3 regions of the Kitasatospora sp. NPDC094015 genome follow, and region 3 is predicted to be linked to each of the others. Evidence: predicted binding sites of a transcription regulator. Region 3 holds the regulator's gene; each other region holds the start of a gene.
What was found. Region 3 encodes HrcA, which represses chaperone genes, less so after heat shock. Its sites were predicted from a motif close to TTNGCACTCNGNNNNNCNGAGTGCNAA; they were not measured.
Positions count from the first base shown of each region.

Region 1: a site for HrcA is predicted at 3,866-3,892, ahead of groES (co-chaperone GroES). Genes of this name have one in related genera too.
Region 2: a site for HrcA is predicted at 1,118-1,144, ahead of groL (chaperonin GroEL). Genes of this name have one in related genera too.

Region 1 covers NZ_JBEOUL010000006.1:181,578-186,796, reverse strand. Annotated here, with positions in the region: gene ABT014_RS10375 (WhiB family transcriptional regulator) at 18-344, shown strand; gene ABT014_RS10370 (LysR family transcriptional regulator) at 500-1,495, opposite strand; gene groL (chaperonin GroEL) at 1,683-3,317, opposite strand; gene groES (co-chaperone GroES) at 3,417-3,722, opposite strand; gene ABT014_RS10355 (hypothetical protein) at 3,971-4,504, shown strand; gene ABT014_RS10350 (class I SAM-dependent methyltransferase) at 4,561-5,219, shown strand, end outside.
Region 2 covers NZ_JBEOUL010000003.1:351,683-356,901, reverse strand. Annotated here, with positions in the region: gene ABT014_RS05885 (ubiquitin-like small modifier protein 1) at 1-185, shown strand, start outside; gene ABT014_RS05880 (cold-shock protein) at 754-960, shown strand; gene groL (chaperonin GroEL) at 1,267-2,889, shown strand; gene ABT014_RS05870 (DUF8819 family protein) at 3,001-3,357, shown strand; gene ABT014_RS05865 (HD domain-containing protein) at 3,400-4,029, opposite strand; gene ABT014_RS05860 (PadR family transcriptional regulator) at 4,130-4,480, shown strand; gene ABT014_RS05855 (hypothetical protein) at 4,477-5,219, shown strand, end outside.
Region 3 covers NZ_JBEOUL010000019.1:130,138-135,356, forward strand. Annotated here, with positions in the region: gene htpX (zinc metalloprotease HtpX) at 1-786, opposite strand, end outside; gene hrcA (heat-inducible transcriptional repressor HrcA) at 1,018-2,100, shown strand; gene dnaJ (molecular chaperone DnaJ) at 2,173-3,312, shown strand; gene ABT014_RS22500 (16S rRNA (uracil(1498)-N(3))-methyltransferase) at 3,445-4,194, shown strand; gene ABT014_RS22505 (hypothetical protein) at 4,235-4,624, shown strand; gene ABT014_RS22510 (S41 family peptidase) at 4,706-5,219, shown strand, end outside.

The DNA of each region.
Region 1 (5,219 bases), on a different contig from region 3:
CTTGAAGGGAATGAGCCATGGCAGATTTCTCCCGCCTCCCCGGCCCCAACGCAGACCTCTGGGACTGGCAGCTCTCCGCCGCCTGCCGCGGCGTCGACAGCTCGCTCTTCTTCCACCCCGAGGGTGAGCGCGGGGCCGCCCGCAGCTCGCGCGAGGCCAGCGCCAAGGAGGTCTGCATGAGGTGCCCGGTACGCGCGCAGTGCGCGGCGCACGCCCTGGCCGTCCGCGAGCCGTACGGGGTCTGGGGCGGTCTGACCGAGGACGAGCGCGAGGAGCTGCTCGGCCGCGCCCGCCACCGGCTGGCCGAGGTCCAGCTGACCAGGCCGGCGGGCCTGCGGCACTGAGCGCGCCCTTCGAGGATTGAAGAAACGTTTCTGCACTGGATCCGGGCACGACGAGGCCTGCGAGGAGGCCCTGCGAGGCAGCCAGGCACGGCGAGGCGGCCCGGCACGACTCCCCGAACCGACCGGCGGGCCGGGCGGGCCGGGCGGACGTGTGCTCAGCGCTCGGCGGCGGCGCCGGTGAGCCGGTCCAGCATCAGCGCGACCGCCGGCACCTCGGCCAGGTCGGGCAGGGTCAGCGCGACCACCTGCCGCACCGCGGGCCCGCCCGTGGCCGCCCGGACCGGCACCGCCGCCACCCCGGGGTGGCGCACCGAGTCCAGCGCGAGCCGGGGCAGCACGGCGACCCCGAGGCCGGCCGCGACCAGGCCCACCACCGCGGGGTAGTCGTCGGTCGCGAAGTCGATCCGCGGCGAGAAGCCCGCCGCCTCGCACAGCTCCACCAGGTGGCCGCGGCACTGCGGGCAGCCCGCGATCCACTGCTCGTCGGAGAGTTCCGCGAGGTCGACCGGGCGGTCGGCCGCCGCCAGCGGGTGGGTGATCGGCAGCAGCCCGACCAGCGGGTCGTCCAGCAGCGGGCGGACCACCAGGTCCGACCAGTCGGTCGCGGCGGCCGAGGCGGCGGCCTCCAGGGTCGCCTCGGCGCGGGCCTCGCGGGCGGTGGCGTGCGGGGAGGCCTGCGGCACCCCGCCCTGCGAGTCGGGGTAGCGGAAGGCGAGCGCCACCTCGCACTCGCCGCCGCGCAGCATCGCCAGCGACTCCGGCGGCTCGGCCTCCACCAGCGACACCCGGACCCCCGGATGGGCGGCGCGCAACTGGGCGACCGAGGGCGGCACCAGGGTGGAACTCGCGGTCGGGAAGGACACCAGACGCACCCGCCCGGCCCGCAGGCCGGCGATCGCAGCCAGCTCCTCCTCCGCGGCGGACAACCCCGCGAGGATCCCGGTGGCGTGCTTGACCAGCACCCGGCCGGCCTCGCTGAGCTGCATCCCGCGGCCCGAGCGGACCACCAGGGGGGTCGCCACCGCCTTCTCCAGCGCCTTCATCTGCTGGCTCACCGCCGGCTGGGTGCAGCCCAGTTCGCGGGCGGCGGCGGAGAAGGAGCCGGTCCGGGCGACGGCGCGCAGGACGCGGAGGTGGCGAGCTTCGATCATGCCTCAGTTATAAGGCAGGCTTTGCCCCAGGTAAAGCTGCGCTGATGAGAGCCGGGCCGCCGAGACCCACCGTACCGGCGCCGGCGGGGTGCGCGGCGCCGGCGGCCGGACGGGAGCGGCCCGGGGAACGCCGGAGGCCCGGGCGCGCCGAAGGGCGCGACCGGGCCTCGGAGGCTACCGACCGGGGTCAGTGGGAGTGGCCGTGGCCGCCGTGCGAGTGCCCGTGGCCGTTGCCCTCCTCCTCTTCCTTCTTCTCCACCACGAGGGTCTCGGTGGTGAGCAGCAGGGAGGCGATGGAGGCGGCGTTCTCCAGGGCGGAGCGGGTGACCTTGACCGGGTCGATGACGCCGGCCTTCACCAGGTCGCCGTACTCGCCGGTGGCGGCGTTGTAGCCGAAGCCGGCCTCCAGGTCGGCGACCTTGGAGGTGATGACGTAGCCCTCCAGGCCGGCGTTCTGGGCGATCCAGCGCAGCGGCTCGGCCAGCGCCTTGCGGACGACCGCGACACCGGTGGCCTCGTCGCCGGAGAGGCCGAGGCCGTCCTCCAGCACCTTGGCGGCGTGCACCAGGGAGGCGCCACCGCCGGCGACGATGCCCTCCTCGACGGCCGCGCGGGTCGCCGAGATGGCGTCCTCGAGGCGGTGCTTGCGCTCCTTGAGCTCCACCTCGGTGGCGGCGCCGACCTTGATGACGCAGACGCCGCCGGCCAGCTTGGCCAGGCGCTCCTGCAGCTTCTCGCGGTCCCAGTCGGAGTCGCTGGCGGCGATCTCGGCCTTGATCTGGCCGACCCGGCCGGTCACGGCGTCGTGGTCGCCGGCGCCGTCGACCAGGATGGTCTCGTCCTTGGTGACGGTGACGCGGCGGGCGGTGCCGAGCACCTCGAGGCCGACCTGGTCGAGCTTGAGGCCGACCTCCTCGGAGATGACGGTGCCGCCGGTGAGGACGGCGATGTCGCCGAGGATCGCCTTGCGGCGGTCGCCGAAGCCGGGGGCCTTCACCGCGACGGCGTTGAAGGTGCCGCGGATCTTGTTGACCACCAGGGTCGACAGCGCCTCGCCGTCGACGTCCTCGGCGATGATCAGCAGCGGCTTGGAGGTTCCGCCCTGCAGGATCTTCTCGAGCAGCGGCAGGAGCTCCTGGATGGAGGAGATCTTGCCCTGGTTGATCAGGATGTACGGGTCGTCGAGGATCGCCTCCTGGCGCTCGGCGTCCGTGACGAAGTACGGCGACAGGTAGCCCTTGTCGAACTGCATGCCCTCGGTGAACTCGAGCTCGACGCCGAAGGTGTTGGACTCCTCGACGGTGATCACACCGTCCTTGCCGACCTTGTCGATCGCCTCGGCGATCAGCTCGCCGACCTGGGCGTCCTGGGCCGAGAGGCCGGCGACGGCGGCGACGTCGTCCTTGCCCTCGATCTCGCGGGCGATGGAGAGCAGGTGCTCCGACACGGCGGCGACGGCCTTGTCGATGCCCTTCTTCAGGGCGGCCGGGCCGGCGCCCGCGGCGACGTTGCGCAGGCCCTCGTTGACCAGGGCCTGGGCCAGCACGGTGGCGGTGGTGGTGCCGTCACCCGCGACGTCGTTGGTCTTGGTGGCGACCTCCTTGACCAGCTGCGCGCCGAGGTTCTCGTACGGGTCGTCGAGCTCGACCTCGCGGGCGATGGTCACACCGTCGTTGGTGATGGTGGGGGCGCCGAACTTCTTGTCGATGACGACGTTGCGACCCTTGGGGCCGATCGTCACCTTGACCGTGTCGGCCAGCTTGTTCACGCCGCGCTCCAGCGAGCGGCGGGCGTCCTCGTCGAACTGCAGGGTCTTCGCCATGATCCCGATTCCTCAGAAAGTGCCTGGTTACGTGAGCCAACAACCGCGCCCCGGGCCCCTGTCAGGTGCTGACACGGATCCGGGGCGGGCGGGAACGTCTTACTTCTCGATGATGGCGAGAACGTCGCGAGCCGAGAGGACCAGGTACTCCTCGCCCTGGTACTTCACCTCGGTGCCGCCGTACTTCGAGTAGAGAACGATGTCGCCGACGGCAACGTCGAGCGGAAGGCGCTGGCCGTCCTCGAAGCGGCCCGGGCCGACGGCCAGGACGACGCCCTCCTGGGGCTTCTCCTTGGCGGTGTCCGGGATAACCAGGCCGGAGGCCGTGGTGGTCTCGGCGTCGAGCGGCTGGACCACGATGCGGTCCTCGAGCGGCTTGATGGCAACCTTGCTGCTGGTGGTCACGTCCGAGCTCCCCTTCGGAGATTACGGGGTTGTCTAACAGGTAGGTGGCGATGTCCGCAGGTCTGCCGTCGCGGGGGTCAGACATGCTCCATCGCGTTAGCACTCACCCTGGGGAGAGTGCCAGGAATGACCTTAGGCGCCGGTTAGCACTCAGTCAACCAGAGTGCCAACGGCGCGGCCTGGCGTTCGAATCCGACTGAGCTTCCGTACTCATGTGCACCCGGCCGGACGGCGGGCAGACTGCGGGGGTGCCCGCATCCGACCCGATCCCACCACACCACGGCGGCAACGGACCTGACGCCGCGTCGACCGGCGGCGCCCGGCCCGCACCACTGCCCGCCGCGCCCCGGCCGGCACCGACCGGGCGGCTCGCGGTCGGCCTGCTGGTGCTGGCGCTGGACGTCTGGCTGGCCGGCCTGGCGGCGCTGCTGCTGGTGCTGGCCGCGATCGGCCACCCGTTCCCCTGGGTCGACCCGCCGGCCTCCGGCGGCCCCGCCCCGACGCAGCGCTCCGAGCACGCCCCGCTGCTGATCGCCGCCGCCACCGCCGCCGTGCTGGGCGTGAGCGCGCTGGTGCTCGGCCTGCGCGGGCGCCGGGCCGCGGCCGCCGTCCAGGGCGTCCTGCTGACCGTGCTGCTGGTGACGGTGCTCGCGCTCTGGGCCGCCCGCCCCGGGCCGCCCGCGGTCGGCCCGGTACCGGCGCCGCACACCTACTGCCACAGCGGCGGGAGCTGCACCGCCTGCGACGCCGACGGCAGCTGCCGCGAGGTGCCGCCGAACTGACGCCGCGCGCCCCGGCCCGGCGTGATCGCCGACGCGTGATCGCCGACAATGGGGCGGTGGAGATCGAATCGTTCCGGGCGCTGCTGACCGACCAGGGCCGGGCCCTGCTGACCGAACTGCGCGAGTTCACCCAGGCGGAGGAGCTCGCGCTGGCCACCCGGCTGCGCCGGGAGTACCCGGCCGAACTCGTCCGGGCGGCCTTCGAGCAGGCCCGGCTGCGGCAGCGGGCCCGGGCGAAGTTCGGCCCGGACGCCGACCTCATGTACTTCACCCCGGACGGCGTGGAGCAGGCCACCCGGCGCAGCGTGGCCGAGTGGCGGGCCGAGCGGTTCGCCGCACTCGGGGTGCGGCGGCTGGCGGACCTGTGCTGCGGGATCGGCGGCGACGCGATCGCGCTGGCCCGGGCCGGGATCGCGGTGCTGGCGGTCGACCGCTCCGCGCTGACCTGCGCGGTGGCCGAGGCGAACGCGGCGGCGCTGGGCCTGGCCGATCTGATCGAGGTGCGCTGCGCGGACGTCGCCGAGATCGACGTGAGCGGCTTCGACGCGGTCTTCACCGACCCGGCCCGGCGCACCGAGCGCGGGCGGGTCTTCGACCCGGAGGGGTACTCGCCGCCGCTGTCCTGGGCCGTCGAGGCGGCCCGCCGCACCCCGTTCGGAGCGCTCAAGGTGGCCCCGGGCATCCCGCACGAGCTGGTGCCGCCGGGCGCGGAGGC
Region 2 (5,219 bases), on a different contig from region 3:
TCACGGACCTGGAGCAGAACCACCCCGGCATCTCGGCCCGGATCCTGGACGACGCCGGGCAGCTGCGCCGGTTCGTCAACGTGTACGTGAACGACGACGACGTGCGTTTCGCCGAGGGCCTGCAGACCGGCATCAAGGACGGCGCCGCCGTCTCGATCATCCCGGCGGTGGCCGGCGGCTGCTGATCCGGCCGCGCCATAGCAGTGACGGGCCGCCGCCCGGACCGGAATGCCGAAATTCCGGTCCGGGCGGCGGCCTTCGGCGTTCGGCCCGGACATTTGCCCATGTGGCTGGGTATAGAGTGCGGGACGAAGGGGTATTCGGGGCCGTTTCCAGCCGGCCCGCCCCCGCGCTCCGGTCGGGCACGCAGTGTCTGTCCGCTCGCTGAGACCGGCGATCCGGAGCGGTGCGCCGAACTGTCAGGCCGCCGTCAGAATTATTCCGGCGATTTGTTCCGTTGGTCCGCGATGTCCGGCGTCAATTGCTCACAAGTGCCGCTTTCATCCCGTCATATCCCCTGGGGCTCATAGCATTTGCCCAAAAGTTGGGCCTGTTGCAGAGGGCGCATGTCCGGATACATTCAGCCGCGGTCGACGCATTCACCCGCGTTCCGAAGGCCCTTTCGGGCCCCGGTGCGGTGGTCTGCGGCGTGCACGGCTGCGCCCAGGGGGGTTCCCGGGCCGGCCTTCCAGACCTCTGGACCCGCACCCTGCGGATCCGTGAAGGGCCAGCACAGCACAAGGGGAGTTCGGAATGGCTCAGGGCACCGTCAAGTGGTTCAACGCCGAGAAGGGCTACGGCTTCATCGCGGTCGACGGTGGTGCGGACGTGTTCGTCCACTACAGCGCGATCCAGATGGACGGCTACCGCACCCTCGAGGAGGGCCAGCGGGTCGAGTTCGAGATCTCCCAGGGGCAGAAGGGTCCGCAGGCGGACATGGTCCGCGCGCTCGTTGCGTGACCTCTTCGACCTGCGGAGCCTCGGCTCGGTCATGAGCTGGCGGCCACAGATCAACGGCAGCAGGCCCGTACGGGAACCCCGTGCGGGCCTGCCGCCATGTTCGGGACACCCCGCGATCGGGCTTGCACTCGCCACCCGAGAGTGCTAATCATTGGCGTTAGCACTCTCGGTACGAGAGTGACAAACGGATCGGGTCGGTGAGGCCTCCCGGGAGCGGTTGGGGACAGGACCCCCGCTCGCAGGGCCGTCCGTCGCGGGCACCCTTCGGTCCGATGCAGTCGATCGCGTCCCGGAGGACCACTTCACATGGCAAAGATCATCGCGTTTGACGAGGAAGCTCGCCGCGGCCTTGAGCGCGGGATGAACCAGCTTGCCGACGCCGTCAAGGTGACGCTTGGCCCCAAGGGCCGCAACGTCGTCCTTGAGAAGAAGTGGGGCGCCCCCACGATCACCAACGACGGTGTCTCCATCGCCAAGGAGATCGAGCTCGAGGACCCCTACGAGAAGATCGGCGCGGAGCTCGTCAAGGAGGTCGCCAAGAAGACCGACGACGTCGCGGGTGACGGCACCACCACCGCCACCGTGCTCGCCCAGGCCCTGGTCAAGGAAGGCCTGCGCAACGTCGCCGCCGGCGCCAACCCGATGGCCCTGAAGCGCGGCATCGAGAAGGCCGTCGCGGCCGTCTCCGACCAGCTGCTCGCCCAGGCCAAGGACGTGGAGACCAAGGAGCAGATCGCCTCCACCGCCTCCATCTCCGCCGCCGACACCCAGATCGGCGAGCTCATCGCCGAGGCGATGGACAAGGTCGGCAAGGAAGGCGTCATCACCGTCGAGGAGAGCAACACCTTCGGTCTGGAGCTCGAGCTCACCGAGGGCATGCGCTTCGACAAGGGCTACATCTCCGCCTACTTCGCCACCGACCTGGAGCGGATGGAGGCGTCCTTCGAGGACCCGTACATCCTGATCGCCAACTCCAAGATCTCCTCGGTCAAGGACCTGCTCCCGCTGCTGGAGAAGGTCATGCAGAGCGGCAAGCCGCTCGTCATCATCGCCGAGGACGTCGAGGGCGAGGCCCTGTCGACCCTGGTCGTGAACAAGATCCGTGGCACCTTCAAGTCGGTCGCCGTCAAGGCCCCCGGCTTCGGTGACCGCCGCAAGGCCATGCTCGGCGACATCGCCATCCTCACCGGTGGCACCGTCATCTCCGAGGAGGTCGGCCTCAAGCTGGAGAACGCCGGCGTCGACCTGCTGGGCACCGCCCGCAAGGTGGTCATCACCAAGGACGAGACCACCATCGTCGACGGTGGCGGCGACAGCGACCAGGTCGCCGGTCGCGTCAACCAGATCCGTGCCGAGATCGAGAACAGCGACTCGGACTACGACCGCGAGAAGCTCCAGGAGCGCCTCGCCAAGCTGGCCGGCGGCGTGGCCGTCATCAAGGCCGGCGCGGCCACCGAGGTGGAGCTCAAGGAGCGCAAGCACCGCATCGAGGACGCCGTCCGCAACGCGAAGGCCGCCGTCGAGGAGGGCATCGTCGCCGGTGGTGGCGTCGCGCTGCTGCAGGCCGGTGTCGCGTTCGACAAGCTGGAGCTCGAGGGCGACGAGGCCACCGGTGCCAACATCGTCCGCGTGGCGCTGGAGGCCCCGATCAAGCAGATCGCGACCAACGCCGGCCTCGAGGGCGGTGTCGTGGTGGAGAAGGTGCGCAACCTCCCCGCCGGTCACGGCCTGAACGCCGCCAGCAACGAGTACGTCGACCTGATCGCCGCGGGCATCATCGACCCGGCCAAGGTGACCCGCTCCGCGCTGCAGAACGCCGCCTCCATCGCGGCGCTCTTCCTCACCACCGAGGCCGTCATCGCCGACAAGCCCGAGAAGGGCGGCGCCCCGGCCGGTGGCGGCATGCCGGGCGGTGACATGGACTTCTGATCCTCCCGCGAGGATCGGCGAGTTCGGATCGTCCGCGAGGGCGGTCTCCCCACACCGGGGAGGCCGCCCTCGCGGCGTTCGCGCCCCGGCCGGATTTGGGACAATGGGCGGATGGCCACCCCTGAGATCGAAGCCGCACTGCACAGCGCCCGGGCGCTGATCCTCGCCGACCTGACCGCCCGGGACGTGGCGGACGCCGCCGTGGTCTCGCTGGTGGAGGACGCCGTGACGCATCGCCGCTGGTGGCTGGAGCAGTGGCCGGACGGCACCGGCTTCGTGCTCGGGCTGGTCGCCCAGGACGTCCAGGACGCGCTGCTGGAGGCGTACGGGCGCTGGCCGCTGTGCGAGGAGTGCGCCGCCGAGGGCGACCCGCACGCGCTGGGCGTGGAGCCCGAACTGGGGCCGGACCCGCACTGGGTGTGCGGCAAGGAGGGCCGGGTCGTCGCGCCGGTGGGCAAGCTCTCCTGATCCTGCTCGACCTGACCGCCGCCGGGCCGCGGCGGCGCGAGGCTAGCCTTCGAGCGTCCTGAGCTCGGCCGCGAGGTTGGCCCGGGCGGCGGCGTCGAAGCGCTCGCGGGCGGCGTCGGTGCGGTAGAGCGCGGGCAGGCCGAGCAGTTGGCGCAGGACCGCCGCCCGACCGGCCCGGAAGGCGTCCTCGGGCACGAAGCCGTACTCGGCGCGGACGGCCGCCGCGTACGCCGCGTACTGCTCGGCGGAGCCGCCGAGGACGGCCAGGTCCGCGTCGCAGAGCACCTCGCCGTTGCGGTCGCCGGCCTCGGGGTGGTGGGTGACGGTGAGCCGCACCAGCCGGGCCACCTCCGCCACCAACGGCTCGGCCAGCCCCGCCTCGCGCAGCGCGCGGACGGCCAGGGCGGCGCTGCGCTTTTCGTTCTCCGAGCGCTCCGGCCGGTAGACGGCGTCGTGGAACCAGGCCGCCAGCCGGACCGCGTCCGGGTCGTCGGCCAGCCCGGCGAGGGCGTCCGCGTGGTCGAGCACCGCCCGCAGGTGGTCGGTGGTGTGGTAACGGCGCTGCGGCTCGGCCCAGCGCCGCAGCAACTCCTCGCCGTACGGCTGCGGGTCGGCGGACGCGCCGCACCGGCGCAGCAGGTCGTTCCAGCGGTCGAGCAGATCGGCGGTCATGGCGCCCATTGTGGCCCCGCGGGGCGACAGGCCGTCAGGACGGTGGCCGATTCCCGGATTCGCCTGACGGTATATATCGGCGACCGGTATATCTGAGGGCATGACAGAACGCTCGATGCAGGAGCCGACGCTGCTCCTGCTCACCGCTCTCGCCGATGCCCCGCGGCACGGCTACGCCCTGATCCAGGAGATCGCCGCGATCTCCGGCGGCCGGGTCCGGATGCGGGCCGGCACCCTGTACGGCGCGCTCGACCGGCTGCTCGGCCAAGGCCTGATCCACGTCGAGCGCGAGGAGGTGGTGGACGGCCGGGCCCGGCGCACCTACGCGCTCAGCGACAGCGGCCGGTCCGTGCTGGCCGCCGAGGCCGAGCGGCTGCGCGCGGTCGCCGCCGAGGCCGAACGCCGGCTCGCCGCGCCCGGCCGCCTGCGACCGAACGGAGCCCTCGCATGAGCAACCGGATGATGGACGCGGTGCTGCGGATCTACCCGGCGCGCTACCGGGCCGAGCGCGGCGGCGAACTCGCCGACGTCTACGAGGCGCTGGCCGCCGACACCGGTCGGCTCGGCCGGGCCCGCGAGCTGGTCGGCCTGGCCGGCCACGGCCTGCGGCTGCGGGTCGGGACGACCTCCCGGGGGGTGCCCGGCCAACTGCTCGCGGCGGCGGTCCCGTTCGTGGTCGGCGCCGGGCTCGGCCAGAAGGCCGGCGCGCTGTGGCAGGGGTCGCCGTACGACCACGCCTGGCACGGGCCGCTGCGCTGGTGGTGGGCGGCGCTGGCCGGCCTGTGGGCGGTCGCCCTGCTGGTGGGGCTGGCCGGGCGCTGGACGGCGGCGCGCTGGATCGCGGTGGCGTCGTGCGTCGGCGGGGTGGTGCTGGCGGCCGCCTGGTGCGTGCGGAGCCCGCTGTACCAGCACCTGCCGCTGGACTACTACCTCGCGACCACGGCGCGGGCGAGCTTCGGCCTGCTGGCCTGGCTGGTGCTGCTGCTGCCCGCTCCGGCGGACCTGCTCGGCGGGCGGCCGCGCCGGGCTGCGGTGATGGCCTTCGCGGGTGTGCTGGCGGCGCTGGTGGTCGGTTCGGGCGGGGCGGTCGTCCACACCCCGCTGCTGTGGGACCCGGGCTGGTACCCGTACCGGGTCGCCCTGGTGGCGCTGCCGCTGCTGGGACTGGCCCGCGGCCGGGTGCCAGGGGC
Region 3 (5,219 bases):
CGCCTGGCGCAGGTCCTGGGTGGGGATGGCGGCGATCTGCCCGGTCACCTTGGTGAGTGCCGAGGCCAGCGCGCTCGGCCGGCCGGTGAGCTGGGCGGCCGCCCGGTCGGCGGCCAGCTCCCGGTAGCGGGAGAGCAGCCGGGTGAGCAGGAAGCTGAGCGCGTACACCACCACGCTGACCAGCGGGATGATCAGCAGGGCGATCGCGGTGTTGCCGTCGTTGCTGTTGCGGTTGCCGCCCACGAACCCGCCGTACAGCGCGATCCTGGTCATCGCCCCGGCCAGCACGCCGAGGAAGCCGGCGATCGTCATCACCGCCACGTCCCGGTGGGCGACGTGCGAGAGCTCGTGCGCGAGCACGCCCTCCAGCTCCTCCGGGTCGAGCCGGCGCAGCAGCCCGGTGGTGACGCACACCACGGACTTCTCGGGTTTGCGGCCGGTGGCGAAGGCGTTCGGCATGTCGTTGACGGCCACCGCGACCCGGGGCTTGGGCATGTCGGCCAGCGCGCACAGCCGGTCGATGGTGCCGTGCAGCTGCGGGTACTGCTCGGGGGTGACCTCGTGGGCCCCCATCGCCCGCTCGGTGATCTTGTCGCTGAACCAGAACTGGGCCACGAACAGCCCGCCGGAGATCAGCACGATCAGCGGCCAGGCCCCGCGCAGCAGGACGATCAGCAGCCCGGTGAAGCCCACGTAGACCAGGCCGATCAGGAACATCGTGGTGACCATCCGACCGGTCAGCCCCCGATCGGGGGCGAACCGGGAGTGCTGCCCTGAAGTCGACATCGCCACTCCCTCGCTCTCGCGCTCGCCTCCGATGCTGCCACTCGGGACGCCCCCGAGCACCACGCACCGCCCGTACCGCCCCGGCAATGCGGGAAGGATCACCGGGGCGGCCCGTTCCTGCCGTCGGGGCAGGGCCTTACACTGGCTGGTAAGGTCCTGGCACTCTGCCTGCCGGAGTGCCAGATATCGGACACTCAACAGCTCAACGGACGAAGACGGAGGTGCGTGCCCATGGTCGACGAGCCCCGTTCCGTCGAACCGGCCCGCGCGGTGGTGGATACCCGCCCCGTCGGCCGTCCGCTGGACGACCGCAGGCTCGCCGTGCTGCGGGCGATCGTCCAGGACTACGTGGGTACCGAGGAGCCGGTCGGCTCCAAGGCCCTGGTCGAGCGGCACAGCCTGGGCGTCTCGCCGGCCACCGTGCGCAACGACATGGCCGCGCTGGAGGAGGAGGGCTTCATCCAGCAGCCCCACACCAGCGCCGGCCGGATTCCCACCGACAAGGGGTACCGGCTGTTCGTCGACCGGCTGGCCGAGGTCAAGCCGATGACCAGCCCGGAGCGCCGGGCGATCCGGCACTTCCTGGAGGGCGCGGTCGACCTGGACGACGTGGTGGCCCGCACGGTGCGGCTGCTGGCGCAGCTCACCCGGCAGGTCGCGGTGGTCCAGTACCCCTCGCTGACCAGGTCCACGGTCCGGCACATCGAGCTGGTCCAGCTGACCCCGGCCAAGGTGATGCTGGTCCTGATCACCAACACCGGCCGGGTCGAGCAGCGGATCGTCGACTGCCCCGGCGCGGTCGGCGACACCGTCCTGGCCGACCTGCGGGCCAAGCTGAACGCCAGGGCGGGCGGCCGGCCGCTGCCCGAGGTGCCGGTCGCGCTGGAGGACCTCCCGGCGGCCTTCGAGCCGGCCGAGCGGCCGACCGTCAGCACGGTGCTGGCCACCCTGTTCGAGACGCTGGCCGAGCAGAACGAGGAGCGGATCATGCTGGCGGGCACCGCCAACCTGACCCGCTTCGGACACGACTTCCCGCTGACCATCCAGCCGGTGCTGGAGGCACTGGAGGAGCAGGTGGTGCTGCTGCGCCTGCTGGGTGAGACGGCGGACGCCGCGATGACCGTCCGGATCGGCCACGAGAACGCCTACGAGGGGCTCAATTCCACCTCCGTCGTCTCGGTCGGTTACGGTTCGGGCGACCAGAGCGTGGCGAAGCTCGGGGTGATCGGTCCGACCCGGATGGATTACCCGGGCACAATGGGGGCGGTGCGAGCGGTGGCACGGTACGTCGGCCAGATCCTGGCCGAGTCGTAGGACATGACGCGCCGCAGGCCGGCGCGCAGCAGTCGCAAGCACTTCTAGAGGCGGAACAAACCGGAGCATTTGGTGGCCACGGACTACTACGCGGTACTCGGCGTCCGACGTGACGCGGGTCAGGACGAGATCAAGAAGGCGTTCCGGCGTCTCGCGCGCGAACTGCACCCGGACGTCAACCCGGACCCGAAGACGCAGGAGCGGTTCAAGGAGATCAACGCCGCCTACGAGGTGCTCTCCGACCCCGCGAAGCGGCAGGTCTACGACCTCGGCGGGGACCCGCTGTCGCCCAACGGCGGTGGCGGCGGCGCGGGCGGGTTCGGCGCGGCCGGATTCGGCTTCTCCGACATCATGGACGCCTTCTTCGGCGCCGCCGGCGGCCAGCGCGGACCGCGCTCGCGCACCCGGCGCGGCCAGGACGCCATGATCCGCCTGGAGATCACCCTGGAGGAGGCCGCGTTCGGCACCACCAAGGAACTCCAGGTCGACACCGCCGTCACCTGCACCACCTGCAGCGGCGAGGGCGCGGCCCCCGGCACCTCCGCGCAGACCTGTGACATGTGTCGCGGCAAGGGCGAGGTGTCCCAGGTCACCCGGTCCTTCCTGGGCCAGGTCATGACCTCGCGGCCGTGCCCGCAGTGCCAGGGCTTCGGCACCGTCGTGCCGACCCCGTGCCCCGAGTGCGCCGGCGACGGCCGGGTGCGCGCCCGCCGGACCCTCACCGTCAAGATCCCGGCCGGTGTCGACAACGGCACCCGGATCCAGCTGGCCGGCGAGGGCGAGGTCGGCCCCGGCGGCGGCCCGGCCGGCGACCTGTACGTCGAGATCGCCGAGAGCACCCACCCCACCTTCCAGCGCCGTGGCGACGACCTGCACTGCACGGTCACCATCCCGATGACGGCGGCCTCGCTCGGCACCCAGGTGCCGCTGCAGACCCTGGACGGGCTGGAGGAGGTCGACATCCGGCCCGGCACCCAGTCCGGCCAGTCCATCCCGCTGCACGGGCGCGGCATCACGCACCTGCGCGGCGGCGGCCGGGGCGACCTGATAGTGCATGTCGAGGTGCAGACGCCCACCAAGCTCGACCCCGAGCAGGAGGACCTGCTGCGGCGGCTCGCCGTGCTGCGCGGCGAGGAGCGGCCGGCCGGCCACTTCGCGCCGGGGCAGCAGGGGCTGTTCTCCCGCCTGAAGGACGCGTTCAACGGCCGCTGAGGCCCTGAGCGCACCCGATCGTCCCGAGGCCGGCCCCGGCGGACCACAGCGTCCGGCGGGGCCGGCCCGTCCGTCCTGCTGTTCCCGGCGGCCCGGTGGTGGCCGCCGGGGAGCCACCCGGAGGTTCCTGCCATGACCGCGCCCGTGTTCGTCGTCGAGGCCGGCCGGCTGGCCGCGGTCGCCCCCGGGGCGGTGGTGCGCCTCGACGGCGCCGAGGGGCGGCACGCGGCCGCGGTCAAGCGGCTGGCGGTGGGGGAGGAGGTCACCCTCGCCGACGGGCTGGGGCTCGGCGCGGACGGCACCGTCTCGACCGTCGAGGGCAAGGACGCGCTGGACGTCACGGTGACCGGGGTGCGGCGCGAGCCGGAGCCGAGCCCGCGGATCGTGGTGGTGCAGGCGCTCCCCAAGGGCGACCGGGGCGAACTCGCGGTGGAGACCATGACCGAGGTCGGGGTCGACGTGGTGATCCCCTGGGCGGCCTCCCGCTGCATCACCCAGTGGAAGGGCGAGCGCGGGGCCAAGGCGCTGGCGAAGTGGCGGGCGACCGCCCGCGAGGCGGGCAAGCAGTCCCGCCGGCTGCGGTTCCCGGAGGTCCGGGAGCTGATGACGACCCGCCAGCTGGCGCCGCTGCTCGGGCAGGCGGCGCTCGCCGCGGTGCTGCACGAGGAGGGCGCCGAACCGCTGGCCGCCGCCGACCTGCCCGCCACCGGGGACATCGTGCTGGTGGTCGGCCCCGAGGGCGGCGTCGCCCCCGAGGAGCTCGCCGCCTTCGCCGAGGCCGGCGCCCGCCCCTACCGCCTGGGCAGCTCCGTCCTGCGCACCTCCACCGCCGGCGTCGCCGCCGGAGCCCTCCTCCTCGGCCGCACCGGCCGCTGGTCCTGACCCCGACCACCGGCCCCGGCTGCTCCGGCAGGATGACCCCGTGGACGTCGAATTCTTCATCGAGCACGACGGGTCGGGTCGGCGCTTCGAGCCGGTGGTGGGCGCGTGCTTCGAGCCCGACGATGCCGTCCTGCTCTGGGAGAGCCGGCTCACCGGCGTCACCGTCGAGGAGCTCCGGCGCCGCGGGGAGCCGCGAACGCTGGCACCGATGGCCGACGGGTACCTGGGGTTCGTGTTCTCGGCCCGCCTGTGCGTCGCCCTCGCCGCCGCCGACCAGGACCGGCTGGACGAGGTGGCCGAGGAGTGGGCCGAGCAGGAGGCGGGCCTCGGCGACCCGGACGCCATCTCGGCGCGGACGGCCGTCGAGATCCTGCGCGGGGTGGCGGCGCTGGCCCGTAGGCGGCGCTGGGTGTACTGCCGCTGCTGGTGACGGATCCCGTTCGCGGCGCGGGCGTTTCGCCCTCGAAGAAACTCTTGGCCGGGCTGTCGGGTGGTGCCTAGGGTGACTGCCGTGACCGAACCAGAGAGCACCTCCTCCACGGGCGCCTACCTGCGCCACCCGCATCTGCACGGTGACCTCGTCACCTTCGTCGCCGAGGACGACATCTGGCTGGCGCCGGTCGACGGTGGCCGGGCCTGGCGGCTGACCGCCGATCAGACCCCGGTGAGCCGGCCCCGGTTCTCGCCCGACGGCCGGTCGGTCGCCTGGGCCTCCACCCGGGACGGCGCCCCGGAGATCCACGTGGCGCCGGTCGACGGCGGCCCGGCGCGCCGGCTCACCTACTGGGGCAGCCCGTTCACCGCGCTGCGCGGCTGGACGCCGGACGGCCGTCCGGTCGCCACCACCACCGCGGGGCAGGCCACCATCCGGCGCTCCTGGGCGTTCGCCCTGCCGCTGGACGGCGGCGAGCCGACCCGGCTGCCGTACGGGCCGATCGGCGGGCTGGCGTACGAGCCGGGCGGCGAGCGGGTGCTGCTGCTCTCCGCGATCAGCCGCGAGCCGGGCTGGTGGAAGCGGTACCGGG